3 regions of the Brevibacillus sp. YAE8 genome follow, and region 3 is predicted to be linked to each of the others. Evidence: predicted binding sites of a transcription regulator. Region 3 holds the regulator's gene; each other region holds the start of a gene.
What was found. The regulator LexA, encoded in region 3, represses DNA repair genes until DNA is damaged. The targets are predictions, from matches to a motif close to CGAACATATGTTCG.

Region 1 (10,130 bases), on a different contig from region 3:
TATGTTCTTCTTGCAAAACCTTACGAGCCGACTCTGCCTGGTCTACACGCCCGCATCCACAAGTAACTGCTTCGCCTCTGCGCAGGGTCGTTGCGTTGGTCTTTATTTCTCCGCCGCAGTCACATCGGCAGAGCCAGACTGCACTCCCGCTGGCGGTTGCTCCGTCCCGTTTTATGACCGTCAGCTTGCCAAAGCGTTGACCAGACAAGTCCAGAGCGTTTTTGGGCGTTTGTGTTTTGAGACAACCACAAGACTTTTTTCGACCACTAAGCAGTTGGTCTTTTGTCGCAACCGTTTCGTTGCCACAGTCGCACTTACACAACCATGCTTCTTCTTTACGCATTTTTTCCGGCAGTCTTTCGACGGCGATCAGTTTGTTGTACTGATCCCCTGGAGATACAGAGCGTGGTGCGTTTAGTTTGGGTTCTTTTTGCCCTTTTTTAGCTTTCGCGACACGGCGACCGCCGCGAAGATGTCCGCATGATAACGTGTGACCGCTGCGCAGAGCGTTGCTTGACACTACTATCTGCTTACCGCAGTCGCAGCGACACAACCAAAAGGAGTGGATAGCTTTGCCTGCACTCTTCTTTTCGTAAGATCGTTCCAGGACGGTCAAGTAGCCATACCTGTGACCAGTCAGATCGATCACCTGCGTTTCTGACACACGCTCACCCTTGAAGCAACCGCAAGACTGTGTGTTGCCGCTTCTGAGGCTTTCCATTCGCGCAATAATTTCTTTTCCGCAGTCACACCGACACAAATAGCGGCGTTTGGTCTTTATTTGCTCCACTTCTTTTATCACTGTGAGGCGTCCGTACTTTTCGCCCGTTATGTCTATCTTTTTTGCCATTACGCGAACACACTCAAGACTTCTTGATAGCTTACATCTTTCCAATTGCCGTTATCGACCTTCACGTATCCGCGCTCCTTGGAGTTATCGTACTGGTAGTAGCCGTTTTCCAACTCAAAGTACTTGTTGCCCAGCCAGTCAGTCTCGTCTGTCTCGATAAAAGTGCGTGCCAGCTTGTAGGTTGGGTGTGTCCCGGTGATTTTCGCCAGCCATGTTTTCTTGCCCTTCTTGTCATTGCGGAGTCGGAACGGCGTCTTTACGGTTTTAATCTCTGCCCAAGCCTGGCGGAGTGCTCCTGCCAGATACTCGCGGACTTTGCCGCCAAACTTTGCAATTGCGCTCTTTGCGATCTCCCATGCTCTTGCCATGACTTGTTTCATGCCTTTTCGCTCCTTCGTTGATTTCTTGTCTTTATTATACTCAACCCTTTACTATAAGTAAAGGGGAACGAAGGCGAACATAGTGTTAACTTGCATAAGAGAACAAAACCCGCTCTGGCGCACGCCGGGCGGGTTCCTTTTTCTGAGTCGATCTTTTGTTATGCGTCATCGTCGAATAAGTGAGGCTTATGATACTTTTCTTCTGCTGCTTTCCGCGCTGCGATCGCATCCTCTTTCTTGGCATAATAGCCAAGGCTGACTTGCTTGCGCTGTATGCCGATGTATGCCCGCCACTTTTGCTTGCTCTCAACCCATGTAACGCCTTTGTGCCCGCTCTTGTTGTCTTTGTGCATCTTGGCGATTAGCGCCGTTTTTCGAGTGCCGTTTACACGATCTTGGGCCAGATGTTGCATCATGCCTTGATGTCTCTTTGCTGCTTGTTTGCATCCGCAGCTCTTGTAGCGACCGGCGCGTAGAGACACTCCCAGCACGTAGGTTGTGTTTCCGCACGAGCATAAACACTCCCAAAGTAGGGTGTTGTACTGGTTTCGGCGGTCGCTAAGTTTGATGACTGTTAGATCGCCGAACACTTGCCCGGTCAGGTCTATGCGCCGCGAATCTATCCGTTTCATGACTTGCTCACCTCCGACTGCGTTACTTCGCAAAGAAGGACGAATTGAAAGATAATGACTTTGAAAGGTGATCTGCAGTAAGGGGCGGTTCGCAAAACATAAGAGGATAATTTGTGCATAAAAAAATACAGACCCCGAGCAGAAGGAACCCACGCCTTTCAGCGCTGCCGTCATAGACGACCTTCTGTTAGTCTCGCGCACGTCTGTACTTATATTATAGACACCAGCAAGGGATTTGTAAACATTATTTTCTCACAAATTCCACAAAATGGTTCATCCAAGAATACTCTTTGTGTAACTCTTCATCTGTAATCGGCACAGGGAATAATTTCAGGCCATAAGATGAGTAGTTTCCATCACGTTTATAAATGAAAGGTTTAAGCTGTTCGATGTACGTAGATTCATGTAGACCTAATTTGTTTATTTCAAGCGCTTGAAATAAAGAGCTTACTATGGCATCTGCGAGCTGAAGATTTTTTGATTGTCCTTTGGCCACAGGTTTAACTGATTGAATTACATTCTTTCGAATCTTATTACCTTTTTGATTTGTTACCTCGTGTATGTACTTCTCCAAGTCAGCATAGGATGTATTTGTTCTATTTTCAAATATGAGATTAGCTTTCCCGTAATTGTCCCCGATTAGCCATGTAACTCTCTCTAACAAATACCTTGTGCAATAGTTGTACAATAATGGTCTTATTTTTAATCGAGTATGTTCACCTAAAGCTTCTTTCTTCATGGCAACATAGGTGCAACGAAATAAGCCAGCGTCTGTGATAGTCTTTATTACAAATTTTCGTTTATCATGAGACAAATTTGTGAAATGCAACGGCTTAGTTGACTCGATCCGCATGAAACTCTTTCCTGTTTTGTGGAACAAATGTATGATAGGAGAAAAATTACATTGATCTGATGCAAATATCAGGAGGTAATGGCATGTACGTGCTTCGCGTAATGAAACCGATTCCCTATGAACATGTGGAGAACATACTTAACGTCCCATTTCAAATTACATATGACCATGACCGGGGAACGATTGTGTTGGTGGATGGTGACGGCAAAGTGGTTGATACCGAAACCATGAAATGGATAGGCCATTATCTCGTCTATGCAGCCGATAAAGCGAAATCAGATAAACATCTGCACCTACACGAAAATGATTGGGATAATGCTGAAATCAAGCAACGCCTTTTTAATCGTCAAAAAGGTCGTTGGTATGTATACTGCGATAACTGTCAGGCTCGACTCGATTCTTATAAGGATTATTCGTATTTTACATTATCAGTTCCATACAAACGGCAATCTGGAGGAATCTGGACTCGTCACTGTTCAGAAGAATGCGCCAACGATTACATGGCAAAAAAGCAATAATCGCGCGAGTCATCCACATCCCTCATCATACTCCACTAATGTGGGGTATTTTTTATTTGCATGCTCGCATCTTGTTCGCATATAATACGAACATAAGTTCTGTTTTGGGGGGGCGAACAGTATGAAAAAGCAACTGCAACGAGCCATAGACCAGCAGCATCATATCCAGATCATCTACCTGGGCAGCGACGGCCGGACGACAAAGCGCACCTTGCGGCCGCTGGAGATCGTTGGCGACAGATTAAAGGCGTACTGCCTCACAAGGCGAGCGCCGCGCGTGTTTTTGATCGACAACATCCTCGCATGCCAGGCGGTGGTGATCCGCCATGCTGTCTGATACTGAGCGCAAGGTGCTGCGGATCATCGGCAACTACACGGTCGGGCGGCGACGCACGCCTACAGTTGACGAGCTGTGTATCAAGACGGGCCGTAGTCGCGGCGGCATCATGACCGTGCTGGAAGTGCTGGCGCGCGAGGAATACATCGAGTGGAACCGTATGCAGCCGGACGACATTGAACTGCTCGAAGCATGGGAAAGGAACGGTGTGTTGAAGTGGCCTCTAAGATAAGAAACCCGACCGTTGGTCGTTTTGTCCTGCCGCAACAGCGGGAACTGTACCTGCAGATGCGCGAGGACGAGAAGCTGGTACCGATGCCAGTGCTGGAGCAAGACGAGCTGGAATCAATGCAGTACCTCATCCGCGACTCGGCGCGTGAAGATTACGCCGTCACAGTGACCTGGTGGCAGCCGACAAAAGGCGATCTCGGCAAAATCTGCTCCATGTGGGGCGTCGTAAAGTGGATCGACCAGAACGGCCGGAGAATCAAGCTGGCGAATGATGAGGACTGGCGGTGGATACCGATTGATGCTATCGTTAGTGTTCGTACATAAGCAGGAACCCGCCTTGTTTATAGGGCGGGTTATTTGCTATTCAAATCTCCTAATCTCCCAACTCAAAAGATTTACGAAGTCGAGGAGATCTGCGCAGGCAGTCATCACAAATTTGCGGGCGTGGTTGTGGTCTACCGCACTTTACGCAGTTGGTCATATGCTCTTACCTACCTGTTCCAACACCTTGATAAACAGGGGAGACAATTGGATCAGGATGTATCCAAGTCCCGCGTTTTGGATGGTTGACCAAGCCCGATCGGCCTGCCCAAACATGAAGAAGAAACAACCTCCGATCATGACCACAGATGCAACAGGCAGCGAAATGGCAACAAGTATCTGCGTCAGTGGATCGAGTGCATGAGCTAGCACCTGAAGCGTTGTGCCAGCCACAACCTGTGTAGCGGACGCTGTAAGGCTCTCTGCGGCGCTTGCATGGGCAGCCGTGGTGAGGGCGAGGGGGATCAAAGTCCCGGCCTTCACGAGCGTATCTGTAACCTTTTTCAACTCCTTCTTTTTCTTCTCTGGCAGCTTCCACGTCCCATCCATAAAATCCCGAAACTTGATAACCTCTGTTCTAGCCATTATGACCACTCCTCACTTGATGTCTTCGATGCAGTAAACCTGCGCGGGTAGCCCCTTACACATCTCCTCGAAGCGTCTTACACGGCTCTTGCTGACCGTGACAATGTGCAGAGTCGGAAAGTAACCGAATTGCTTCTGAAAGCCCCCTCGATCAAACAATTCCCGATAACGCTTGATCTTTGCCGCGTTCTCCGTCATGGATTGCGTGTTATCCACTTCCAAAAACTGATGGACTCTGTTCTTTAGGAAGTGAACGTCTGTGATGATCGTGGTGGTTCCGTCCGTAACCTTGATCTCATGCCGCCAGTTGATGGGGCAGCGCATGTAGAAGAAGAAGTCGTTACGCATAAGTGTATGCCTGACCTGCAGCGTGCGCTTGACGATCTTTTGGGATCCGATCATCTGCCTGCCAGCTCGGTTCAGGTGGTAAACGGCCCCGTATCCTTCCTCGCGAAAGCTGCACAGGTAATCTTCCATCTGCTTGAGTACCTTCTGCGCGTTCCTTTCGCCGCCGAGTTGATGCAGCCTCTGGAGATGGCTTCTACTCAAAAAACCGAATCTGTCCAAGCTGTGCAGTATCTGTTCTTGTCGCTCTATTCGCTTCGCTGTTGCGGTCAACATCGACATGCTCCTTTCTTGGCCTGATAACAACATGTGGCTTTACACTCTGCCGGATGGTTTGTGGCTCGATAAACGGCGTCTGCACGATCTGCCGCTTGTCGGCCGTCTGGTATATGGCGCGGCCCCTGATCTCCGGCAGCAACTCGGCTCCGGTTTCGTCGAGTACGACCCGGGATGCAGTTGCTGTCTGCACACGAAAGCATAGCTTGGCGTCGCTGTTTTGCTTGCACTGGCGTGGTATGACGTCACCCGTCGGGTACTGTGTGGCGAGTATCTGTCGGTAACCAAGCCCGGCACCAAGCCGCGCAATCTGGCTCATGTAAGTCTGGCAGCGTTCCTTCAAAGCTCGTTCTTCTTTGGTTACGGCCTCATCCGGGTTCAGCTCTCCGACCTCGTCAACGATCACAAAGTGCCGAATCGGGTCTTTTGCCTCCTGGACGTTCTTGACTCCGCACTGTTTGAAAGTCTGCTGTTTTGCTCGCATTTCTTCGACAACAGCCAGCAACGCCGCCTCTGCCTCTTCGGGTTCCTCTGCATAGTGAACGACCTGCTTTATATCGCGGTAGCCTGCAAACTCCACGCCGCCTTTCAGATCGACCAGCGTAAAGCGCACATGTTCCGGCTGCTGCGACAACAGAGTGGCAATCAGCATGTTCAGGTAGTTCGACTTGCCGTACCGGGTAGCGCCGCCGACAACCATGTGCGGTATCTGCTCGAAGTCATGCTGGATGATAGTGTTGCCTTCGCGTATCTGGCCAACGGGTACAGACCAACTGCCGGACGCCGGAACGTCCTCATACCTCACCAGCGCGGGTAGAGGGCGGTTGTAAACCTTCACTTTGAGTAGTCCGTCATACGACAGTTCCACTTCTTTCCTCGCTGCCTTTTTCTTCGCGAGCAGTTCTTTAATCTGGGGGAGCAGGGGCCGCTCGCGATCCAATGCCTTGACGTCTGACCAGGTAAACTGCAACGTTGTCTTACGGTTATTCAGACCGTCTTGGATGTGGTTCAGCTTCGCCTGGTAGTCCTCGAAACTGCGACCGAGGGGAATCCTGTACCTGTACTCTGTTCCCCATGCGTGATTCACTTTTTTGACGAGCTGCGCCGTGTAGGTTTTGTCTTTGTCTCTGACGTTGAGGCCAGTCAAGGAAAAAATCTTGTTCAGTTTCTCACTGTCGTTCGATACACCAGACTGTCGAAGATGAGCGTACAGCGCCACACTTCCCATGACTGCCGACGACACGATTTCCAAAAGCAAACTGCACCACCTCACTGTTGTTTCTGCAAGAAACAGTTGCGTAAAAAACGAACTCGTACTCTGGCGCAAAACAATTGTGGCTGCCGCGTTTTCCTGTTCGTTCTCACGTTCGCGGGATACGCCAGCGATGCGAATGGTAAAGCGAACAGCGTTGCGAATCATCTTTGGAACTATCTGATGCTGCACGGATTGTCCGATATTCCAAAATAACTTTCCGAAATGGGTTTAAAATTTATGAACTTGTCCAACCCTTATGATGAGGTGATCTTATGTTTGGACTAGGAAAGGAACGTTCGAAACTTGGTAAATACTTGGACAAAAAAGGCATTTCGCAGCGATGGCTAGAAAAAGCAGCTAAGCTCAGCAAGACAACGGTCAGTCATTTGTGTTCAAAGGGGGATTACATCCCTTCCGGAAGCACAATGAAGAAAGTATTAGACGCTCTTCGTAAAGAAGGGCATAAAGTTGACCAAAAGGATTTTTGGCGAATGTAAAGAGCCCCTCCCGAACGGGAAGGGCATATTTTTTGCGAATGTTTGTTTGGTTTTGCGGGGTTTGTCCCCAATTTGTCCCCAATTTCCTTTTAAGATCGCGATTAATGCTGATATTACAAGGTTTTTTGTGCTTATTGTGTACTACATTGTGGAGTATGCCTACCCGCATCTACCTCGCCTGCCGGAGAAGCAACGGGTGCTGTGGGTTTATCAGGAGGTATTGTCAGGCATTCGCCGCCATTTTCCTCCTGCCTATTTCCAGAGCGTCAAGGGCGAGGAGCGCGCCAAAGTGTGCGTCGATTACATGTGCCAGCACTTGCTGAAGCTGTCTGATATGCGCGAGCTGCCCAGACTGTTCAGCAAGACGGAGCGGGCTTATTCGCTCCTGAAAAAATTCAAACTGAAAATTCTTGTCGATACGCTGTACTTTTCTCCTTTCGACATGGTGACGGAGATGTACCCGGAACTGAGCGATCCGGTTTATTGGGAAGCTGAGTAAAAATATTTGCCAACGCCCTCTGTCTTTTTTTACGGTATACATAGTTTCATTGGCTTATAAGCACATGAAACGGCCGTACTCTACAGGTGAGAGAAGGAGGCGTTGCGCATGGCAACAGTAGAGGCTCACCACCAGCGCTCTGCATCCGTGGAGCAGCTTCTTGGGCGGCATGTACGCTATCAGAAGCACAAGCCCGGCAGGCACCTTTCATTGGAAAGGCTGCCGCTGGGAAGTTTCCAAATCGAAAGCTTTCATCGATTTGGGGACAGGGTTGTACTCAATGACGGGCTGATTGTGATGGAGAATGCTCCAACCGTCATCGAGCGGGGAGGAAGAATTGCACTGCTTTTCGCTACAGGAGAGGAGCTTTACCTGTGGGCTGAGTAGTGCGAAAAAATCGCCCTTGCACGGATGCGTGCGGGGCGATCCAAAATTCACAAACCCGTTACAAAAATTGACAAAAAAGATTTGACGAGTGACGAAAGATGTTACAAAATGTCTATTATTATATAAAATTGTAAAAAATTAGGGGGTGCTTTAACGTGTTGGCAAAGAGCGCAATCGAACTGGTCAACCGCTGCTATCAGGAGACAAATGGTCTGAAATTGGTGTCATTGGAAGAACTGAAAGAGGCATTTATCGCTTACGTTTTCGGCGACTACCAGGAGGAGTTCATGGTTCAGTATGATCTGGAAGAGTTTTATGAACATCTGAATCAGCTCCAACTGTCCAACTGCCGCAGAGACTTTGATAAGGCAGTAGAGGAATGGTATATCGTCGAGTATGGAAACGGTTATAGCGATGCGAACTATCACGACATTCTGTTCACGCTGGTGAAAGACGCAGTGGTGCAGTACCAATCGCAAAATCGGACAGCACTCATCCGAGACGTAACCAAACTTTTAACCATGCCAGATGGATTTGTCGCCAGGTGGAAGAGCGGCTTGCTGAAAGAACGTTCACTGCCTCACTACTTTAAATACTTGATGAAGCTGGGGGTTCGCAGTCAGACAGATATTGAAACATTGGTTGATATGTGGCTGCTTGAATACCCAAACGCCTTTGATAAAAAGCAGCAGGAGTTGTTCGCCAACCCACCGCGCAGAGGGAGACCGAACAATGTAGAGCTAGCGCTGCTCATTGACCTGGCAACCAAAGTCAAGCCGGAAATGACCCCACAAGAGCGGGAGCGTCTGCGGAAAATTTACTACTACCACCGCAAGTCACTCACTGTCAGGGAAATGGTTGAGAAATTCGAGAAATACCTCATGGGAAAAAATAAATCGAATGATTCCCAGGTGGGGTAGTCATGTTTCACCAAATGAGCCGTTTCGTCTCCAAATTCCGTGATTTGGAACAGCAGGAGTTTACGCATACTTCCGAAGAAGAACGGCAATGGAGACTGCTCAAGGAAAAGCTGGCTTCCCCTCATACGGTGGAACAGCAAGAGGCGATCATTCGCAAATGCATCGCTGTAACCAGCTTGTACCCGCAGGCAGGCGCCAGTTTTGTGGCCGGCAATATTGCGTACGCCTGGGCGGGACAAGGAATACCCGTGACGCTCTGCGAGATGCCAAATCAAACTTCTTACTTCTACTTCGCTCTTGATTACGAACGCAGAGTTCGATCACTCAAGAATTTTTCTCCAACATCATTGCTCCTCATGCAAAATAACCAACTTCGCATCCAGATCGACACCCCTTTTCATGGTCAGCAAGAATCTTCCCGCATGGATATAGCCAACTGGATACTTCGAGTAAGCAAAGACAGTCCGATTGTTTTCATAGATATCTCTTCTCACTGGAATCAAAGCGAGGCAAGGCAAATTTTCGAAATAGCTGATGAAGTGTGGGTTGTTTTTGATACAGATATCGCACGTCTTACTCGCTTGTTCCTGGTAGAGACAGCCCCGAGCTGGTGGGTGACAGAGAAAAGCAAATTGAGATTTATCGCAAACAAATGGAATGCACATTTTGCGCGTTCAACTGTCATGAAAAAAGTAAAAGGGACGCTCTCACTCTGGGGCCAGACCTTTCCGCAAATTGATTACCAGATTCCACTCGTTGATGAAGAGAAAGCCGCGATGGCACACGTAAAGGCCAACTTTTTGCTGGAGCTTTTTCCAGAACAAGAAAGTGAGTTTCAATCGCTGATTTACGCTCACAAAGGAAGGGTGTTATGAAAAAGCAAACGATGCTCGTTATCTGCCTGATCTCGTTTCTCCTGGCAGGCTCCTCCTTCTATGCAGCCACCCAGTATATTGATGCGCTGGCAACGGAAAAACTGTTTGCCCCAGTCGTAAAAGTGGCTGCCGGAAAGGAAATTTCTCCTTTTGAGCCGATTACAGAAGACGATGTGGTGCTAGTACAGGAAGAAATTGATGAAATCCTCCCAGAAGCGGCACGAGATATAACCGCTGTGATTGGCAAAAGGAGTACGCAAACCATTTATCAAGGTGAGCAACTGTTAACAACCAAGCTGACAGATTCACAGCTTCTGCCGGAAAAAGGTGAGGCGCGGTATGAGTTTCCATTGCTCTCGATTCAGCCTT
Region 2 (10,130 bases), on a different contig from region 3:
GTAACAGGGAACGTGAGAGCGCTGACAACTAAAGAAGTGCTGAGGAGAAAAGCGGTCAGCATTTGTTTGTTTGTCTTTTTCATTTTTTGGTTGACCTCCAATAAGTTCACAATAAGTGCCAAGCAAAAATAGTTTATCACTACAATCTGTAGATTGGTAGATAATTGCAGGTTAAGATTATTAAATTTTGTCTATTGACAAAAAAGATATAATGATTGCTCAATTTGCCGTTTGCCCGCGATAAATTTCTCGCCAATTACGAATCCTTGAGAGATTCACGTATGTCCCCCTTCAAACATGGCAAAACTAGGAAAAAAGGTATAAGAAGGGGTTCATCAAATCATGCGAAAAAAATGGATGGTGTACGCATCGTGGGGCGCTGCGCTTCTCACCGGTGTCGTATTGGGCATCCTGCTGGCAGGCAGCGGAGGCAGAGAGAACGGACTGCTTCAACTGCTGCATACAGACATCGGCAAGACGGCAACGGTGGCAGGAAAGCCGTATGAACTGGTGTTGACCCGCAGCTACTTGTGCGGCGTCCGGGATGAAGAGCGTCAACCGATCGCCGCAGGCCATTTGCCGGAAGCGATGGGGGATTACAAAGGCTGGGAGATCGTGACAGCCGATCCGAGCAAAATGATTTTAATGAGAAGGGAACAGGACATTTCTCCCGCATGCAAGGAGAACGGCCATTTCGGCTTGTCGGCGGACGGAATGCTGACGCTGTTTCACGGGGTTCCCGCCGAGCAGGACGTCATCCAGACGTTTTACCGCATCAACACGGCAAAAATGGAAGCGAGCCTGCCAAAAGAAGAGCTGGAGAGTTTGAAGCGGGGCATCCGCATTCGCAATCTGGCAGAGTATAACAGCGTCCTGTCGACGTACGGGGAGTTTCAACTGGATGGCGACTAAAGCGAGCAGAGGAAAAAGCCGGCGATCCCGCAGGGGGAATGGTCGGCTTTTTTCGTGCTGCCGTACTGTTGTGCTGCATTTCGTTACAAGTCTACAGCGATAATCCGCCACTTGTCCCACGGCGTGGAGCGGCGCAGCAGAAACGTCCACTCTTCGTTCCGTTCATGGTTGTCAAGCGTGAAGTAAGTCAGGTGGACGTGGACCTCCGAGAGCAACGGCCCCCGCTCGTCAGAAGGAATGACGATTTCGGTCTTGCGGACGGAGGCTACGTCAGACAGCCGGGCAGGCAGCGGGAAGCCGTCTGTCGTCATTTGCAGGACGTGGTTGTCCTGTTCGTGCAGGGCAGTGAGGAAATACCCCACCAGCTCCTCGGCAGTAGCGCCTGTGATCGTCGTCGCAAGCGAGCCGGACGCTTTTTCGATCATCAGGCTGTGGCTGGGATCGGGCTCCTTGCGCTTGTGGGTCGAGCTTCCGAAAAAGTGGATGCAAAAATGGCCGGGAAAATCATTGCCCGCGATCGCCCCTGCACCGTGCGGCATGCCGTGCATGGAGGCGGCAAAATAAACGCCGTTGACCTCGACGAGAATCGCTCTGCGCTTCCAGCTCCATTTGCCCTGGTAAATCTTTTTCATCGTCTGCGTATCTATGCGCGTCAGCGGCTGCACATCGGCATGCCTGCTGCCCGCACGGCGCTGGACGTGGAACCGCTCGCCAGTCTCCAGGTCGATGACGGTGGCGTACTCCATGCGGCCGAAGGTGTGTTTGACCTGCTCCCACGGCGTCGCTTTGGCATAATGCACGCGTTCCACCTGCGCGACAAGCTCCTCGATTCGCTGGTGAACATCCGTCGGCAAAAGGTATTGCAGCGGCTTGTTGCTTTCAAACAAATTCCCGTCGTGGTCGTACACAAACTGGCGCTTTTTGACGGTCAAGGTGGCGCGAACCCAGTGGGGATTCACGAAAGCCGGAACCTTTTTTGCGGCAAACAGCCGTTTGACGAACGAATGCTGGGCGCGAACATTGAGCGTAGAGTGAAAAGGCGAAGTCGGCGATACAGAGACAGAAACGGTAATCGGTTCTTTGCCTTTCGCCTGGGCGGGCTGCTTTGCGCAGCAGACAGAGAAGAGAAGCGTGACGAGTAAGAAAGCGGCTAGTAAACGTCGCACCGAATCAGCACCTCCACCCTATATGGTTTCAAGACGAAACGGCGGAAATGAGCTGTAAATCTTGGCATCATAAGGCCGGAGGCGGGACGCCATACTGTACTCATACGGCGATCGAAGGAGGAATCTTTTCTTATGTCTACCATGCCCAGAGGTAGCTACAAGGACCAGTTCCACCAGCGTTTGTACGTTCAATTGAACCAAGGACACAACAAGCTCAATTACCAGCAGATCAACCGGATCCAGGAGCAGATGCAGAGCGGCGTAGATGAATACGCGCACATGCAGCACGATGTGTCGGACTCACTTGGAATGAACAAACACTAAAAGCGACGCCGTATGACCCGTTCCTTTTGGAAGGAGCGGGTTTTTGCATGGAAATACACGTTCGCTTTTCGAGCGCTTTGTGATACAGTAGAGAGTAGAAACTTTGCACACGGAGAGAGAGTGGACCATGCGCATTTTAGGAATCGACCCTGGCATTGCGATCGTTGGGTTTGGGGTTCTGGATAAACAGGGTAGCCAATTGCGTCCCGTCCAGTATGGCAGCATTCAGACAGAGGCAGGCTTGCCCGTTCCGCTTCGCTTGAAGCAGATTTTTGAAGCGATGCAAAGCCTCCTGGAAACGTATCGACCGGATCAAATGTCAGTAGAAAAACTGTTTTTCAATAAAAACGTGACGACGGCCTTCACGGTGGGGCAAGCGCGCGGCGTCATCCTGCTGGCGGCGGAGCTGGCCGGAGTGCCTGTGTATGAATACACGCCGATGCAAGTCAAGCAGGCGGTGACCGGCTACGGCGGGGCAGAGAAAAAGCAAATACAGGAAATGACCAAGCTGTTGCTGCGGCTGAAAGAAGTGCCGAAGCCTGACGACGTGGCGGATGCATTGGGCATTGCGATTACGCACGCACAGTTTCGGGCGTTCATCTCCATCTCGGAAGGAGTTCAAAAATGATTGATTTTGTGGAAGGGACACTCTGTTACCTCGATTCAGAATACATAGTGGTAGAAGCCGGAGGGATCGGGTATCGCCTGTTTTGTCCCAATCCGTACCAGTTTGTGCGCTACGAAGGCAGCAAAACCAAGCTGTACACGCACCATCACGTCCGCGAAGACGCGATATTGCTCTACGGTTTTGCCACCCGTGACGAGCGCGACCTGTTTCGCAAGCTGCTCGACGTGAACGGTATCGGGCCAAAGGGCGGCCTGGCGATTCTCGCGGCGGCGACTCCCGAGCAGTTGGTCATGGCGGTGCAACAGGAAAATGTGACCTACTTGACGAAGTTTCCTGGAATCGGCAAAAAGACCGCGCAACGAATCATTCTCGATCTCAAGGACAAACTGGTCGGATACACGCCATCGGCGATCCTGACCGTCGCGGCAGGCGATCTGACAGCAGGCGAGCAGGCGGTTTCCGCGTTGAACGAGGCGCTCGACGCCTTGACGGCGCTCGGCTACTCGGACGGCGAGCTGCAAAAAATCAGAAATGCGCTGTCGGAGAAATCAAAAGAGGGCGATAGTGTGGAAAAGCTCATCAAACAAGGGCTTGCCCTGCTCATGAGGGGGTAGGATTTTGGATCAGCGAATCATCACGACGCATATGAACTGGGAAGAAGATGCGGCGGAGTTGAGCCTCCGTCCTCGTTATTTGAATGAGTATATCGGACAGCAGCACGTCAAGGAAAACTTGAAAATTTTTATTGAAGCGGCGAAAATGCGCAAGGAATCGCTGGACCACGTCCTGCTGTACGGACCGCCGGGACTGGGCAAGACGACGCTGTCGCAAATTATCGCCAACGAACTTGGGGTGAACATCCGCACGACGTCCGGACCGGCGATCGAGCGGCCAGGCGATCTGGCGGCGATTTTGACCAACCTGCAGGAAGGCGACGTGCTGTTTATCGACGAGATTCACAGGCTGAACCGGAGCGTCGAGGAAGTGCTCTATCCGGCCATGGAAGACTTTGCGCTCGACATCATCATCGGCAAAGGGCCGAGCGCGCGCAGTGTGCGCCTCGATTTGCCGCCGTTTACGCTTGTGGGCGCGACGACGCGGGCAGGGATGCTCTCTGCGCCGCTGCGCGACCGCTTCGGGGTGGTGAACCGCCTGGAGTTTTACACCGTTCCCGAGCTGACCTTTATCGTCTCTCGGGCAGCGGATATTCTTCAGGTGATTATTCGCGAAGGCGGCGCGGAAGAAATCGCGCGTCGCTCGCGGGGAACTCCGCGCGTGGCGAACCGTCTGTTAAAGCGGGTGCGCGACTTCGCCCAGGTAAAAGGCGAGGGCGTCATCACGACGGAGATTGCCAAAGAAGCGCTGGAGCGGCTGCAGGTAGACGCCTGCGGACTGGACCATATCGACCACAAGCTGCTTCTCGCCATCATCGACCGCTTTGACGGCGGTCCGGTCGGGCTCGATACGATTGCCGCCACGATTGGCGAAGAGGCGCAAACCGTTGAAGACGTGTGCGAGCCGTATTTGATGCAGATCGGCTTCATGCAGCGGACGCCGCGGGGCCGCGTGCTGACCCCGAGCGCGTACCAGCACTTTGGGCGGGAGATGAAATCGTGAATCCAATAGCCAAGCTTCTCATTATCGGCGGAGCCGTGCTGATCGTCATCGGCTTGCTGTGGCAGGTGGGCGGCCGCTTTTTGCCGCTGGGACGCCTGCCTGGGGATATTGTGGTGGAAAAGGAAAACGTCAAATTTTACTTTCCGGTCGTGACGTGCATCGTCATCAGCATCGTGCTGTCTCTTGGGATGTATTTGTTTCGGCTTTTCAAATGAGGGCATTTGCCTTGCACACATAGCCTGTTTGTACGCCATCGGAGCTGTTTCGTCCGGTGGCTTTTTGTTTGCGTCGCCTAGTCCCATTTTGCGGGCGAGGGCAGGAAAATCGCCTGTGATTGTCGAAAAAGATGGGAGTACATGCCAATTTTCGACGAGATGAGATCAGGAGAAAGGAAGGACGTTGGACGACATGAAGAAGAAGTGGATGGGGAAAGTCCTTTCGGTGAGCCTGATGACAGTTGCTCTCATGGGAGGACCAGCGCCGGCCGAGGCGGCTTCTGAACATATCCGGGTGGCGCTCTTTGTGGATACGGGCAAAGGCTACAGGGGAGTTGTTCCTTCCGTTACGCTGACTGCTGAAAAAGGAATGGAAGTGACGTTAGCAGGCCCGGAAGGCAAGATCGAGTTGCCAGAATTAAAAGGGGAAGCTGCCCGTTACCGGGTGGATGAATATCATCTGATCGTGGCGCAGACGCCAGACTGGAACCAAGCGCAGCAAATCGCTCAGCTTTTGAGCCAGCGCAAATATGAAGGCTCGATTCAGGTGGCGAAACGAGGCGGACAAACCGTTTACCAGGTTGTCAGCGGTACATACGACACGTATCAGGCAGCGGCCAATCAAGTGGCGGCCGTGGCCCAGGCGACGGGGCAAAAGCCGGTTGTCCAAGGCCCGCTCCGGCTGGAAGCGGGGCAGTTCAAAAGCTTGAGCGAAGCCCAGAAATGGCAGGAGTCGTTTGAGCAAAAAGGCATCCCGGCGTATCCTGTGCTGTTGTCAAACGGCGAAAAAGTCAAATACGCGGTCTGGATCGGCGACGAGGTCAGCCAGGAAGCGCTCGCTGCATTGGCGCGCAAAGCGAGCAGCGCTTTTCCGAACTTTTCCTACAAGGCGCCTGACAGCCAGTCGTATGTCGTACTGAAGCAAGATGTTTACGGCTCTCCGGATGAGCCGATCTGGAAGTACGTATTCTCGCCGCAAGCGAAGCTGACGGTCGAGGCGAAAAAGGCGGAGCCGGAAGCGTTGATCGGCGTCGTGGAACGCGAGCAGCGGACGTACCGCGGCGAGATGGAGCTGTCGGAATACAACGGTCACCTGACGGTTGTAAATGAACTGCCGCTGGAGGAGTATCTGTACGGGGTTGTCGGCTCGGAAATGGCTCCGGGCTGGCCGCTGGAAGCGTTGAAAACGCAGGCGGTCCTGTCGAGAACGAGAGCTTTGTGGCAAGGAAACAAGTACGGGATTGCCAACGTGTCGGATACGGTGACGGAGCAGGCGTATTACGGCTATGGAAAAGAGTCGGAGGACGTCCGCGAGGCGGTGGATGAGACGGCAGGGGAAGTCATCTACTACCAGGGCAAGCTCGTCGAGTCCCTGTTCTACTCGAACGCAGGCGGAATGACCGCCGATGGCACAGAAGTGTGGGGAAATCCCGTTCCGTATTTGCGGCCCGTCGAGAGCGACGATACGTATCCGCTGGAAGCGGCGAGCCTGTGGTATCGGGTAAAGCTCGCGGACGGGACGATCGGATATGTGCGCAGCGACCTGGTGCGGCTGACAGGCACAGAGGCCAATGGCGCCAGAATAGCCGTCATCACAACGGAAAACACGAACTTGCGCACGGGTCCGAGCACGACGACGCATCGGGTTTTGTCTACCTTGCCAAGCGGCGCTGAGGTGACGATTCTTTCCGAAGAGGCCGAGGAAAATGCTTATGCGTGGACGCGTGGCCCGTTTACTTCCGCTGAACTGACGGCCTTGCTCAATGCGAACCAGGACAAAAACAAGGCACCGCGCATTCAGGGGAACGTCACCAGTCTGAAAGTGACGAAGCGAGGACCGTCCGGGCGCGTGATCGCGATGGAGGCGAACGGGGTTCAGATTGCCGTTCCTTCCCCGGATGCCTTCCGCTCGCTTTTCCAGCAAGGGGGAAGCCCGCTGCGCAGCACGAAGTTTGATGTCGAAGTGATCCAGGGCGGCAAGCAGGGAGGACCGCAGTTCCTGTTCCGCGGCTACGGCTTTGGACACGGCCTCGGGGTGTCGCAATACGGCGCTCGCGCAATGGCGGAGAAAGGGTATGACTACCTGCAGATTTTGCAACACTATTACCAGGATGTGACAATTGACAAGTAAGGCTTTTGCCACATGAACTGTCATTAAAGGAGTTAACGATTCGTGGACGTGCAACAATTTGATTTTGAACTGCCGGAGCATCTGATTGCCCAGCATCCATTGAAAGACCGGACAGCTTCGCGGCTGCTCGTTTTGAACAAACAGACTGGCGCCATTTCCCATCAGCGCTTTACCGACTTGATCGACCATTTGCAGCCGGGGGACGTGCTCGTCATGAACGACAGCCGCGTGTTGCCCGCAAGGCTGATCGGCGAAAAGGCCGAGACGGGAGCGAAGATCGAGGTGCTTTTGCTCAAATCGCTCGGGGACGATCGCTGGGAGACGCTGGTAAAGCCAGGCAAGCGGATGAAGCCGGGAACGGAAGTGGTCTTTGGCAACGGGCTTTTGCGCTGCGTATGCGAAGAAGCGACAGAGACAGGCGGGCGGATCGTACGCTTTTTGTACGAGGGCATTTTTTACGAGATTCTCGACCAGTTAGGTTCGATGCCGCTGCCTCCTTACATTCATGAGCAGCTTGAAGACAGCGAACGGTACCAGACGGTGTATGCGCGCGAGCGAGGCTCAGCGGCGGCGCCGACAGCCGGGCTGCACTTCACCAAGCCTTACCTGGAGCAAATCGCTGCAAAAGGCGTACAGCTCGCGTACGTGACGCTGCACGTCGGACTCGGCACGTTCAGGCCGGTCTCTGCCGACTCGGTCGAGGAGCACGTCATGCACGCCGAGTATTACGAGATTCCGGAAGAAACCGCTGAGCTGGTGAACAAGGCGAAGGCGGAGGGGAGAAGAGTCATTGCGGTCGGAACGACCTCGTGCCGGACGCTGGAGACGGTCGGACGTGCGAACGGCGGCAAGCTGGCGGCGACGTCGGGCTGGACGGACATCTTCATTTACCCGGGATACACGTTCTCGATTCTCGACGGGCTTTTGACGAATTTTCATCTGCCCAAGTCGACGCTCGTGATGCTGGTCAGCGCGCTGGCTGGCAAGGAGCATGTCATGAATGCGTACAAAGCGGCCGTCCAGGAGGAATATCGCTTCTTCAGTTTTGGGGACGCGATGCTGATCGTTTAAAAAAGGTACACATCCCACCCGTATAAGTGTATACTTATAAGTCGGGTGGGTTTACTTCACTCTCAAGTTTTCTTATAATAGGAAAGACTTACATACATAGCTTGAGGAGTGCGACAATTTGGCTGTACGCTACGAATTAATCAAAACATGCAAGCAAACAGGCGCTCGTCTCGGAAAGCTGCACACTCCCCATGGGACGATTGACACTCCTGTCTTCATGCCAGTCGGCACGCAGGCAACGGTCAAGACGATGAGTCCCGAGGAGCTGAAAGCGATCGGAGCGGGCATTATCCTCAGTAATACCTACCATCTGTTTTTGCGTCCGGGGCATGAAATCGTCCGCGAAGCAGGCGGGCTGCACGGCTTCATGAACTGGGACCGCGCCATTCTGACGGACTCCGGCGGATTTCAGGTGTTCAGCCTGAGCAACCTCCGCAAGATCACAGAGGAAGGGGTTTCCTTCCGCTCTCATCTGAACGGGGAAAAGCTGTTTATCGGCCCGGAGGAGGCCACCCAGATTCAAAACGCGCTCGGCGCCGATATTTTCATGGCGTTTGACGAGTGCGCGCCCTATCCTGCGGAGTACGACTACGTGAAAAAGTCGATGGAGCGCACGACCCGATGGGCGGAGCGCTGCCTGAAGGCGCACTCACGGCCGAACGAGCAGGCTCTGTTCGGGATCGTACAGGGCGGAATGTTCAACGACCTGCGCGAGCAAAGCGCCAAAGACCTCATCTCCATGGATTTTCCGGGATATGCGATTGGCGGGCTGAGTGTGGGCGAACCGTTTTCCTTGATGTACGAAGTGCTGGAGCATACCGTTCCGCTGCTTCCGGCAGGCAAGCCTCGCTACCTGATGGGAGTAGGCTCGCCAGACGCTCTCATCGACGGCGCAATCCGCGGCATTGACATGTTTGACTGCGTCTTGCCGACGAGGATCGCTCGCAATGGGACATGCATGACAAGCCAGGGACGACTGGTCATCCGCAATGCCAAATACGCACGCGACTTTACTCCGCTCGACCCGAATTGCGACTGCTACACGTGCAAGAATTACACCCGCGCTTACATCCGCCATCTCATCAAGGCGGAGGAGACCTTTGGCATCCGTTTGACCACCTACCACAATCTGCATTTCCTCGTGAAGCTGATGGAGCAGGTGCGCCAGGCGATTGCTGAAGACCGCTTGCAAGATTTCCGGGACCAGTTTTTCGCTCAGTATGGATTGAGTGAAGATAGATCTTTTTAATCGAGGGGGATTTTCATGGAGGGCTTGACTCAGTTTTTACCGATTATCATCATGTTTGCGATTTTCTACTTCTTGCTGATTCGTCCGCAACAGAAGAAAGCCAAACAGCGCAACGCCATGCTTGCAGCTCTGAAAAAGGGCGACAAAATCGTCACCATCGGCGGCATGCACGGTACGATTCAGGAATTGAACGACGACTCGGTGACGCTGCGCATCGCGCACAACGTCAACGTTACGTTTGATCGCGGCGCGATCAACAGCGTTGTTTCTACAAGCAACGAGCCAGCGAAAAGCGAGCCGGCAAAAGCGGAAGCGGAAAAAGAAGAGTCCAAATAAAGCAAAACAAAAGCAGGTGGGAGTTCCCGCCTGCTTTTGTTTTGCTTTTTGCCTGCCAAGCTTTTTACCGTCTCGGCTTGAAGCCTTTGGGCTTGTTGCTGGAGTTGGCCGAATTGACTCCGAGAATCCCTCCCAGCGCGGCAATGCCGAACGCGCCGAGCAAAAAGAGGAGCGTTCCCCACTGCATCGGGGCATCGAAGCCAAGAAAGCCGATCAAAAGAATCAGAAGAAAATAGGAGAACCCGGTCAAGCCTCCGTAGTACCAGCCTTTGCCGCCGCAGCGCTTTCCGGTGACGAAACCGCCGACGAGCAAGGCAATCGCGTTGATGATGTACGTAAAATAAGGCAGAGAGCCTTCGCGCATGCTGGTAAAGCTAAGAAGCAAGGTAGCGAGCAATGCCCCAAACAAGACAAGTCCTGTCGTGTACAAAAGTCCTGTCAGCACAGAGGTGGACGCACTCCGCACGGTATTTACCCCCTC
Region 3 (10,130 bases):
TTGTCCGGGCTCACGATCCGCCAGCCTTTGGGCATGAGCGGCTTCACGAGCCGCGCCGCCCAGTCTACAAACGTCGATTGCTGAACATCGTCGACGCCAAGCTCGGGTAGCACCTCTGATATGTACGTCAGAAACATCCGGTTCGGGGCGAACACCATAAATTTTTTCGACATCATCGTATCCTGGTAGTTGTAAATCAGGTACGACAGCCGATGCAGCGCAATCGTCGTCTTTCCGCTGCCCGCAACCCCTTGCACGACGATCGGCCGATCTTTTTCCGCGCGAATGATGTCATTTTGCTCCGACTGGATCGTCGCGACGATATCTTTTAAGCGGCTGTCATTCGTCAAGTTCAGATTGGCGTTCAAAAATTCGTCGATGAAGCCTTCCTGCAAAAACTCGTCCGGGTGCCCCATCTCGCGGTTGATCGTCTCTTTTACAGCGCCATCGTAAATCCCGACGATTTTTCCGTCCTCAATCGCGAAGTTGCGCTTCAATCTCACCTCGCCGCGCACGATCTCGCGCCCCATCCGGTAAAACGCATCCTTGCTCTCTCCGGAATAATAGAGACTGGCAATGGGCGCTCGCCAATCCACGACGATCGAATCAAACGTATCGCTGCGGACGATCCCTCTTTTTCCGATGTACACCTGGTCAAGCTCGTAAACCTCGTCCTTGAGAAAATCGACTCGGCCAAAGTACGGCTTGTCGCGTCCGTGATCCTCCAAATAACGCAGGTCTTTTGCCTTGCTTGCGTTCACGACCTGCTTGACGTAATCGTCGGTCGCTTCCCGAATCTCTTCGCGCAGCCGAGCGATCTCCCCATCGATCAATGCAATCGTCTCATCCAGCTTGTTTTGTTCTGCCTCGTAATCGCGGTGTTGGGTACTCACACCCATCCCCCCTCTCGTCTTTTATCAATGTGATGGTCGTTATTGCATTTGTCTGGCAAGCCAGATTCCCGCGGCACAAGAGAGCAGGCCGACCACGATACTGAGCAGGGCGTAAACGAGCCCGCGCAGCCATTGTCCCTCTCCCCAGAACGAAACCACTTCCAGCGAAAATGTGGAAAACGTCGTGAATCCGCCCATAATACCTGTCGTAAACAAAAGATACAGCTCAGGCGAGAAGCCTCCCCGCTCCTTGCCGATCACAAACAAAACGCCGATGGCAAACGAGCCAATGATGTTCGCCAGCCACGTGCCTACAGGCCAGCCCGGCTGATTGGCAACCAGCGCCAGCACATAACGAAGCAACGAGCCGACTGCTCCCCCAACCGCTACAGCCACCCATGCCATTGGTCCCCCTCCTCAATTGCAAAACTGGCAGAAGTCGTCAGGAACAAAAAGACACCCGAGCGTCAAGCAAGGATGTCTGCCGTATCAATACAAGTAAGTTTACTGTTTTGGACGATTTTCCTCAAGATCTTCCACATAGCGGATGGAATCCAGATTCGCTCGAAGCGACATCTTGACCGCATCGATGTACTTTTGGCGCAGAGCTTTTTGCTCCTGCTTTTCCTCGTCAGTCAAGCCAACCTCGCGAGATTTCTTGACCAGTTCGTTGATTCGTTTAATTTCCGCGTCAGATACCACGTTCCGGTTCCTCCCACTCTGTAGTAATGCCGCTTTATTATATCATATCAGTCGGAACTGGCAAGAGAGCGGATGGCGGGCAAGTGCTCGAATCAGTCCGTTTCCGGGATGAACAAGGTCTGCCCCGGATAAATGAGATTGCTGTCGAGGTTGTTCGCCATTTTGATATCGAAAATCAGATCGCGCACATCCACCTTTTCCGAATGATGATGGCGCACAGCAATCGTCCAAAGACTGTCGCCGGAGCGAACGGTCACTTCTTTTCCTTTTAGCGGCTCTTTATGCGCAGAAGAGGCAAACACCAGTTCGGTAAGCAAGTAAAAAAAGAGAGAGAACGTCAGCAAAAACAAAATAGCTTGTCCTCTCGTGATGCCCAAACGGACGCGGCGAGGCTGCTTTTTCTCGAAACGGTTATGGATAGACATGGCATTCATAATATGACCCCCTACAAACATACGTTCTATAAGTTCGTATCCCTATCATAAATGAGAACATATGTTCATGTCAATACAAAAACCGCCGTCTCGCAAATTCGCGCGGAGCTGCTGTGCGCAGCCGTTTTTGCTTCGGATGACGCTGCCGGGCGACTCTATTGGGGTGGATTTAGCTCGTTTCTAGCTGGTTGCTTGCTACCTGAACAGAAGTCCAAGTGTGCCGCGTTGGTGCGGTTTGTGGCTTGGCGTAAGCTCGGCTCTTCGGTACTGGAGCGGCTGGCGGTTTGACGTGAGCTCGACTCTGCGACAGTGGAGCGGCTTGTGGCTCGACGTAAGCCCGGCTCCGCGACGATGGAACTGTTTGCCGACTTGGAGTTAGCCCGGCTCTATTACAATGGAACTGCTGCAACTTACGGCTCCGGCCGCCCGCCCGCGCTTTTTTCGAGATTTGGCCGCTGCTGTCGAATCAAATGCATTTACCCTGTCAAAAATTCCTGTTCGCATCAAAATCGAACTTATGTTTGTCGAACGCAAGCTCCCATGGTATAATATAGGAAAACATGTTCGAGAAATCAGGGGTGTCTCTCTATGTCAAAATTATCCAGCAGACAACAAGCCATAATCGAATTTATTCGCAAGGAAGTCCGGGACAAAGGCTATCCTCCATCCGTCCGCGAAATCGGCGAAGCTGTCGGACTTGCCTCCAGCTCTACTGTGCACGGTCATCTGGCGCGCTTGGAAAAGAAAGGGCTGATCCGCCGCGACCCTACCAAGCCTCGCGCCATCGAACTGCTGTCTGAGGAAGACCGCTTCCAGGACAACTTCGAGGACTCTGTCGTTCGCGTTCCCGTCATCGGGAAAGTAACCGCCGGGCAGCCGATTACCGCGATTGAGGACGTCGAAGAGTACTTCCCGCTTCCAGAAAATATCGTGACTTCAGACAAGGTGTACATGCTGCGGATTTCCGGGAACAGCATGATCGACGCCGGTATCCTGGACGGCGACTACGTAATCGTGCGTCAGCAGCACGTCGCCAACAACGGCGATATCGTCGTCGCCATGACAGAAGAAGACGAAGCGACCGTCAAGCGCTTTTTCAAAGAGAAGAACCACTTCCGCCTCCAGCCGGAAAACGCGACGATGGAACCGATCATTTTGGACAACGTCACCATTCTCGGAAAAGTCATTGGCGTCTATCGCCTCATCCACTAATCGTTCCAGCGCATGAAAAAAGGACAGCCTCCGCTGTCCTTTTTCGTCTCTATCATTATATTTATCTGGCAAGGAAAAACCAGACGATCATGCTCACCTGCAACACGACTTTGACAACTGCGCTTCCCAAAAAGCCGATCAGCGAGCCAAAGCCTGCCTTTACCGCTTTCTCTATCGGCTGCTTTTGCACGAGCAACTCCACCAGCACCACGAGCACGAACGGCATAATCAGCATCCCGAACGGCGGGAACACGAAGATTCCGAGAACAATCCCTACGGCCGCAGCCACCGAAGACCATTTGGAGCCGCCGTACTTTTTCACGAAAAACATGTTGGTCAACAAATCCGCACCGTACAGCAAGATACTGAGCACCACCATCCCCCACCAGAAAGACGCTGGCAACCCCGCTCCCGGATCGGCTATGAAAAAGTGGTAGAGCAAAAAGCCTGCCCACAGTAAAATCGTATCGGGTAGTACTGGCAAAAATATACCGGCGATACTTAGCGCGAAAAGCACCAACACGATAATCCAAAGAACAATATCCATTCTCTATGCACTCCTCTCACATAGGTAATACGAGAAAAAGCGGATTGAAGTTGCACTCTTCTTTTGCGAATCCGTGAGGCCGTCTGCGAGGAGTACCTGCCTATTTTAACGAAAGCGGAGGGTTACTATGACGCGAAACTGGCGCGACCTATCTTATTTGCACAACGGGACACCGAAACAAAAAGCTGCGGGCCAGGCCATCGCCCAATCCGCGGTCATGCAGCGGCTGCAAGCGTTCGATCCCGTGCTCGCAGGTACGATCCCTCTGGACATCGACATTGCGGACAGCGATCTGGACATTATTTGCGAGTGCCACGACCTCGAGCAGTTTGCCGACGTCGTCCGCGCTTCGTATGCGGCGTATGAAGGCTACAAGGAAGCTCGTCTGCTCGTGCAAGGCGTGCCCACCTGCCTGATTACGTTTTTTGCCTGCGGCTTCTGGTTTGAGCTGTTTGCCCAACCGCGCCCGGTCGAACAGCAAAATGCGTATCGGCACATGGTCGTCGAGCACCGTTTGCTGCTGCTCGGTGGCGCTGACGCCCTCCGCGCCATCCGCCAGCTCAAGCAAGACGGCCTGAAAACCGAACCTGCTTTTGCCTCCTATTTTAACATTCCGGGAGACGATCCATACCAGGCGCTGCTGGATGTGGAAAAGTGGACGGAAGAACAGCTCCGCACTCTTGTGACCAGGTAAAGAGTCCCCCGCTCCTTTGTCGCATAGGCGGACGGCGCGCGCGTGGTGAAAAAATCGCCAGAGCCGCGGTGCAAATGGCGGACAGATGATTTATAATGGGAACTACTGCGCGGGCACTTGGCGGCGCGCAGGGAGTAAACGAGAACGAGGGGGTGTGTGGTTGGTGAATGGAATTGGTTTGCCAGATACTGCAGCGTCTCATGCAAAGCCTGGGAATAAGGCGATACTTTGCATGAGGTGGACAGTCGTTTAGACAATTCATCGCCTTCTCTAACGTATCTCATTTCTTATTTCCTGGCTTTGCCCCTTATTTTTCACTTCAAAAATAAGGAGCGAGCGGAAATGAAATATGTGAATGCAGCCAGCATGCTGCCAGAAACCTTGATCGCAGAAATCCAAAAGTACGTGCAGGGAGAAATCATCTACATTCCGAAACCGAAGACGGCCCATCACAAATGGGGGACCCGGACCGGCGGCAGAAAACAGTTGGATGAACGCAACAGCGCGATCCGCAACGCTTTTCGCGAAGGCGCCTCCATCCAGGAGCTGGCCGAGCAGTACTTTCTCTCGACGGAAACGATCAAAAAGATTGTGTATGCCAAATAGACAAAAGCACTGGCGCGTCCACGAGACGGTCAGTGCTTTTCCTATGCCGAGTTCTTTTTACAATCGTTTTTTCCCTTTGCAGCGCACTCCGCTCCTTTTACAGTAGAAGGTACAAACACCATCACGACTCCTCACGCCCGACGGAGTACGCTGCAAGGAGGAACCAGAAAGATGCAACCATTTATTTCACCCCACCACTATCACTTCATCAAAGCACAGGTGCAAACCTTGTTGAACGCATACACAAGCAGCACAGACCCTAATGTCATCCGGGCCCGCAAAGAAATCGCCCAGGAATCCGTGTTCCAGCTCTTCCCCGGCATGACAGAGGAACAAAAGCAACTGCTTGCGCCACTCGCAGCCATCAAGGAAAAGAACGAAGCCAAACAGTTTTTGCTGCGGCTCTCGCCGTATATCATCCCGTTTCCCGCTTTGACCGAGCAAGCGATCAAAAAAATGTTCCCGAAGGTCAAGAAGCTCAAGCCGCCTGCGACAGCGGAAATCCCGTATGCCGAAACGTCGTATGTAAGCTGGTTCGACAGCGGGGCAGACAAAAAGTACATGATCGCCTACTACCCTGACAAGCTGATCGGCATTCACGGCGTTTTTACTCCCCTGCCCAAAAAAGGGATTTGTGCGATCTGCAACAAAATTACCGACATCGGCATGTTCGTCCTGGAAGCGCGGGGCGCTGGCGACGGCACGTATTTGAAAAAAGGAAACTATTTGTGTCAGGACAGCGTCACTTGCAATCAAAATATTCGTTCGCTGGAAAAACTGCATGATTTTCTGGCTACGATGGTCAAATGAGCAGAAACACGATCATGCGCGAAAAACAGTGGCGGCTCCTTGTTCAAGCTTAGCGAACAAGGAGCCGTTTTCATAAAAAATACCCCTCAAGCAACTCAAGGGGCAGTTGACGGCAAACGGGCGAGAGGATGCATTCGTTCTTTTGACCGAATCTTTGATGAAGCCCGCTGCCTTTGCGAAAACTGCGCGGAGAAATGGAGCTTCCACAAAGGCCACGCCATCAGGAGGGCGATTTTCATCGACAATGGCGTCCATCAACGGAAAGTGAGGATTTTCCTTTCGGGTACCTTTACTATACTTTGCTTCTCTATTTGCTGTCTCCTAACCAAAGTTAGGTGAGGTTAATCTTTTTCACGGGAGTTGCTAGCGTTTCTCTTATTTTGCCAGCGTGGCGAGTACATCCAAACTGTTCCGCCACTCGCTGTTTAGGCGGGGGAACTGCCCTCTCAGCTTCCATTGGCTTGAGCATGGTACAGCCAGATAGGCCGGTCGGAAGCGAGATAACGATTGTTTCGGCATGCCGGGCGAACTGAATGTACGTGGATCGGATAGGTTAAGCCCCGCTAGACAAAAATGGTTCGTCCAAAGCGGCGGGCAAAAGAAGGATGCGGCTGTTACAAGTAGTCGAAAAATCGGTTCCACCAGGTGTATTCGCCGATCATCGCTTGATTTTTCCCATCGTACAAGGTGTTCAGCTCGTCTGCGGGGATGTAGCGGTAGCCGTTCTCCTGCAGCGTGGCGATGATGCGGTTCAGGTCTGGTTGCTTTCCCGTCTCGTCAAAAGCGCCATGGATCGTCACGAACCGTCCAAAGGCCGAAAAGCGGATCGCCAGCTCGTAGCACATCGCATAGCTTCCCCCGCTCGCTTTCGCATCGTGTTGGCTTTTTTCCAGGATGTACATCTCTGCGAAAAACGAGGCGTCCTGTACGCAGTCGTCCAGTTCGAAACGGTTGTCTGTTTCAGCTTCCAAGCGGGCTTTTACCATTTTTACTTGCTGCATTTCTTTTCGGTAATCGAAGTCTTTCGGGGCATACCATTCGGCTGCGTCGTCGAAGTGGAGCAGGAGTTGTTTTAGTTGCGGGTTCATAAAGGTTCCTTTCCTATAAGAAACAATGTTATCTTTTTGATTTTGTACCCTTTACAAAAAATAGAAAATAATCCTTATTCATGTTATGCTCTCACTAGCTAGGCCACAAAGGAGAGATTGACATGGGAAAAAGCATTTTGATCGGGCTGGCCGTTTACGTCATCGGCATCATCCTCGTCTCGGCTACTACCGCCATTTATAACGGAACTCCTTCAGAGTTGTCTTATTTGCGCGCCATATCGTACGCAATTATTTACCTCGCAGGCGTCGTCGCTGCCAGCGCTGTGCTGTTCGTGAAAAAGCGCCAGAAATAGTTCCTCGCCAACAATGCTCGGATTCCCTCCTGGCTCAATCCGTTCTGGTCAAAAAGAACAAGAGGGACTATTTTCATTATAAGCAGCTTGAGTGCTGTTTTCATGGTAGCTTCTGCTTTCTCTCTTTTTAGCTAGTCCGGAAAGCAGGAAATCGCCAGTTCCTTCTGATCCACTCCCACTCTTGGTTGCAGGAGCGGATCAGCCTCGTTAAAACCCCAATAAAAAATGTTCTACTAACTCATTTATGTAAACGAATCACTTTTGTTTCTCCGCAATTCCCTCCGCCCCTCGCAAAAGCACCTTTGGAACCAGCCGAATATATACTAGCTCCCCAATGAGCTCTACAATGGTTTGCGTCACGATCACTGCCGACGCCACTCCGTTTAGCGGTTCCGGCAGCGCCAGTGCAAACGGAAGAACGACCAGAGAGTTACGCGTGCCTGCACTAAAAATCAAAGCTCGCCCTGCTCCGGTATCCAAACGGAATAGATGGGAAACAATCCGCGCAATAATCGGTGTAATCGCCATATATGCTGCATAGACAGGAATCACTTGGATGATCGAATCAAAAGAGCTATACAGTTTGGCAATTTGCGAGGCAACGACAACAAAAAGCGTTAGCGCCATAAAAGGCACAGGCAGCCATGCTGTTGCATCAAGAAACCGTTCTCCCCGTGGTTGTCTTGTTGACCACCATTGCGTAAGTAGAGCAAGAATCAGCGGGACGACAATAAGCCCGAAAAACGCTTCGAGAAATGGCCCGACACTCACGATTTCTGCTGCTTTCTCGCCCATAAAAAGCCATAGATAAACGGGCAAAAAAAGCATTTGGGTGACAAAAAGGATCGGGGTTGAAACCAACACGAGTTTCTCGTTCCCACGCCCAAGATGGGTGAAGACAATCACATAGTCAATGCAGGGGGTAAGCAAAACAAGAAATACCCCTAACAAGATTGCTGGATCGGCCGGAAGAAACCGCGTTAACCCCCAGACAAGGACTGGTACGGCTATGTAGTTGACAAGAAGGAGCGCATACATAAACTTTCGATTCGAGAGTGCCTCTTTTAAACGAAAAAAAGGGATTTGGGCAAACATTCCATACATCAAGATGGCAAGCACGAACGAAATCGTACGATCAAGGCTCTCGCCTGATTCTGGCCATAACAACCCGAATCCAGCAGCAATCACGAGCACGAACGCATAAAGCCACACTTGATTCTTTTCTAATTGTTCTCTTGAAATCATTTCTCGCCCAGCCCTTTCCTATCGCGAACCCGTAGTTTCTATTTTTTTCAGGCATTCCAACCACGTAAGGCATTTGCAGCTTAGCCCGCTGTCTAATATTTGTATCATCCAATCAAGCTGTTTTTTTCTTTCCTCAAGTTGGGAGCGTTTCTGCTTCGCCATTTGTTCCCAGCGCTCAGACAGTGGTCCACTGGTTTCAAAACCTTCTAGCAAAATCGCGATTTCCTGGATGCTAAAGCCTGTTTGCTGCGCGATCTTGATAAAACTGATACGTTCGAGTAGTTGTTCATCATACCGGCGTTGCCCATTTTGACGTTCCGGAGCAGGAAGCAAGCCAACGGATTCATAGTAACGCAGCGTCGATGCGTTTACCCCTGCCCTTGCCGCAAGTTGCCCAATGCTAAGTCCAGACATAACAACTCCCCCCTTGACTTAAAGTTAACTTTAAGTTTTACGATTCGATTATATCTCTTTGCGGAAGGTGCTGTAAATGAAATGAGTTGCTAGTTGCATACGCTCTGTGCTTGTGCTTTTCCAGTCAGTGGTGCGGTAGCTCTGGGCGTTCAGCTTGTAGAAAATCAGGCATTCTTGCTGAAACGTGAAAGGGGAAGACAAAATGAGCCCAAAAATGCCTATCGCTTGTTGCCACACAGTCTTTACGGAAGCGGAGCGAGTGGAGTACAAAAGCATTTGGGAAGAGCTTGATTCGAGAAGGATTAGCATTGCGGAGCTTGAAAAAGGGGTTCAGTATCAATTTCCGGGGGATCAAGATACGTTACGGCTTGTGCAGGAATGGGTGCGGCTGGAGCGAAAATGCTGCCCGTTTTTAACGTTTACGGTCATTGCAAGCAGCGAAGAGAACCCGATTTTGCTGGAGCTTACCGGAAACGAAGAAGCGAAAGCATTCTTACGCAATGAAATGGAGGCGGAAATGAAACGAATAACATGCAAATAAAAAAAGCTCCACGATTAGTGGAGCATACTTTCCCAGTCTCGCCTGGTCCGTTTGCAGGTGCTGGTGTGATATCCCAACCTGCCGGATATGTTCGTCCACATTTCCAAAAAATTAAAACAGATAGGATGGACAAATTTGAAAAACACATATTAACAATCTACAACTAGAAAATTTGTGGGCGAATTGTGGGCAAAAGCAATACATCGACGTGAATTTCGAAAGCTGCCCACAAAAGCAAAAACCCCCTCGCACCAGCAGGCGCAAGGGGATTTTTCCATTTTAGTAAGTGCTCATGTACTGCTCGCGCTCCCAGTCGTGGACGCGTGTGCGGAACATATCCCACTCGATTTCTTTTGCTTCGATGAAGTGTACCAGCGCGTGCTCGCCCAGGGCTTCGCAGATTACTGGATCGGCTTTCAGGCACTCGATCGCTTCCTTGAGCGTAGCTGGCAGGTTGACGATGCCGTTTGCTTCGCGCTCTTCTTCGGTCATCACGTAGATGTTGCGGTCGATCGCTGGTGGTACAGTCACTTTGTTTTTGATGCCGTCCAGGCCGGCTTTCAGCATGACAGCCAAAGCGAGGTACGGGTTTGTTGCCGGGTCTGGGCTGCGCACTTCGATACGGGTTCC

Region 1: AC27IT_RS17305 (WYL domain-containing protein) is a predicted target of LexA. The motif match lies at 3,321-3,334, and genes of this name have one in related genera.
Region 2: ruvC (crossover junction endodeoxyribonuclease RuvC) is a predicted target of LexA. The motif match lies at 2,453-2,466, and genes of this name have one in related genera.

What each region holds. Positions count from the first base shown of each region.
Region 1 covers NZ_BAAIYG010000015.1:57,019-67,148, forward strand. The annotation lists gene AC27IT_RS17280 (hypothetical protein) at 1-850, opposite strand, end outside; gene AC27IT_RS17285 (hypothetical protein) at 850-1,230, opposite strand; gene AC27IT_RS17290 (HNH endonuclease) at 1,389-2,036, opposite strand; gene AC27IT_RS17295 (DUF3800 domain-containing protein) at 2,107-2,715, opposite strand; gene AC27IT_RS17300 (hypothetical protein) at 2,799-3,233, shown strand; gene AC27IT_RS17305 (WYL domain-containing protein) at 3,355-3,570, shown strand; gene AC27IT_RS17310 (LexA family transcriptional regulator) at 3,560-3,802, shown strand; gene AC27IT_RS17315 (YolD-like family protein) at 3,787-4,125, shown strand; gene AC27IT_RS17320 (hypothetical protein) at 4,279-4,707, opposite strand; gene AC27IT_RS17325 (replication-relaxation family protein) at 4,720-5,361, opposite strand; gene AC27IT_RS17330 (FtsK/SpoIIIE domain-containing protein) at 5,249-6,586, opposite strand; gene AC27IT_RS17335 (helix-turn-helix domain-containing protein) at 6,856-7,080, shown strand; partial or broken gene AC27IT_RS17340 (DUF4046 domain-containing protein) at 7,217-7,579, shown strand; gene AC27IT_RS17345 (hypothetical protein) at 7,688-7,966, shown strand; gene AC27IT_RS17350 (hypothetical protein) at 8,122-8,886, shown strand; gene AC27IT_RS17355 (P-loop NTPase family protein) at 8,889-9,761, shown strand; gene AC27IT_RS17360 (SAF domain-containing protein) at 9,758-10,130, shown strand, end outside.
Region 2 covers NZ_BAAIYG010000002.1:59,866-69,995, reverse strand. The annotation lists gene AC27IT_RS03275 (bifunctional 2',3'-cyclic-nucleotide 2'-phosphodiesterase/3'-nucleotidase) at 1-83, opposite strand, end outside; gene AC27IT_RS03270 (BofC C-terminal domain-containing protein) at 343-912, shown strand; gene AC27IT_RS03265 (hypothetical protein) at 996-2,078, opposite strand; gene AC27IT_RS03260 (hypothetical protein) at 2,211-2,402, shown strand; gene ruvC (crossover junction endodeoxyribonuclease RuvC) at 2,530-3,030, shown strand; gene ruvA (Holliday junction branch migration protein RuvA) at 3,027-3,644, shown strand; gene ruvB (Holliday junction branch migration DNA helicase RuvB) at 3,649-4,647, shown strand; gene AC27IT_RS03240 (DUF2905 domain-containing protein) at 4,644-4,862, shown strand; gene AC27IT_RS03235 (SpoIID/LytB domain-containing protein) at 5,047-6,993, shown strand; gene queA (tRNA preQ1(34) S-adenosylmethionine ribosyltransferase-isomerase QueA) at 7,036-8,064, shown strand; gene tgt (tRNA guanosine(34) transglycosylase Tgt) at 8,183-9,313, shown strand; gene yajC (preprotein translocase subunit YajC) at 9,329-9,649, shown strand; gene AC27IT_RS03215 (TIGR04086 family membrane protein) at 9,714-10,115, opposite strand.
Region 3 covers NZ_BAAIYG010000001.1:508,872-519,001, forward strand. The annotation lists gene AC27IT_RS01880 (HelD family protein) at 1-893, opposite strand, end outside; gene crcB (fluoride efflux transporter CrcB) at 933-1,298, opposite strand; gene AC27IT_RS01890 (DUF896 domain-containing protein) at 1,398-1,595, opposite strand; gene yneA (cell division suppressor protein YneA) at 1,688-2,029, opposite strand; gene lexA (transcriptional repressor LexA) at 2,618-3,241, shown strand; gene AC27IT_RS01905 (DUF456 domain-containing protein) at 3,303-3,788, opposite strand; gene AC27IT_RS01910 (DUF4269 domain-containing protein) at 3,916-4,482, shown strand; gene AC27IT_RS01915 (CD3324 family protein) at 4,825-5,088, shown strand; gene AC27IT_RS01920 (FusB/FusC family EF-G-binding protein) at 5,260-5,898, shown strand; gene AC27IT_RS01925 (hypothetical protein) at 5,911-6,156, opposite strand; gene AC27IT_RS01930 (hypothetical protein) at 6,513-6,986, opposite strand; gene AC27IT_RS01935 (hypothetical protein) at 7,109-7,300, shown strand; gene AC27IT_RS01940 (arsenic resistance protein) at 7,556-8,545, opposite strand; gene AC27IT_RS01945 (MerR family transcriptional regulator) at 8,564-8,959, opposite strand; gene AC27IT_RS01950 (hypothetical protein) at 9,162-9,500, shown strand; gene glnA (type I glutamate--ammonia ligase) at 9,780-10,130, opposite strand, start outside.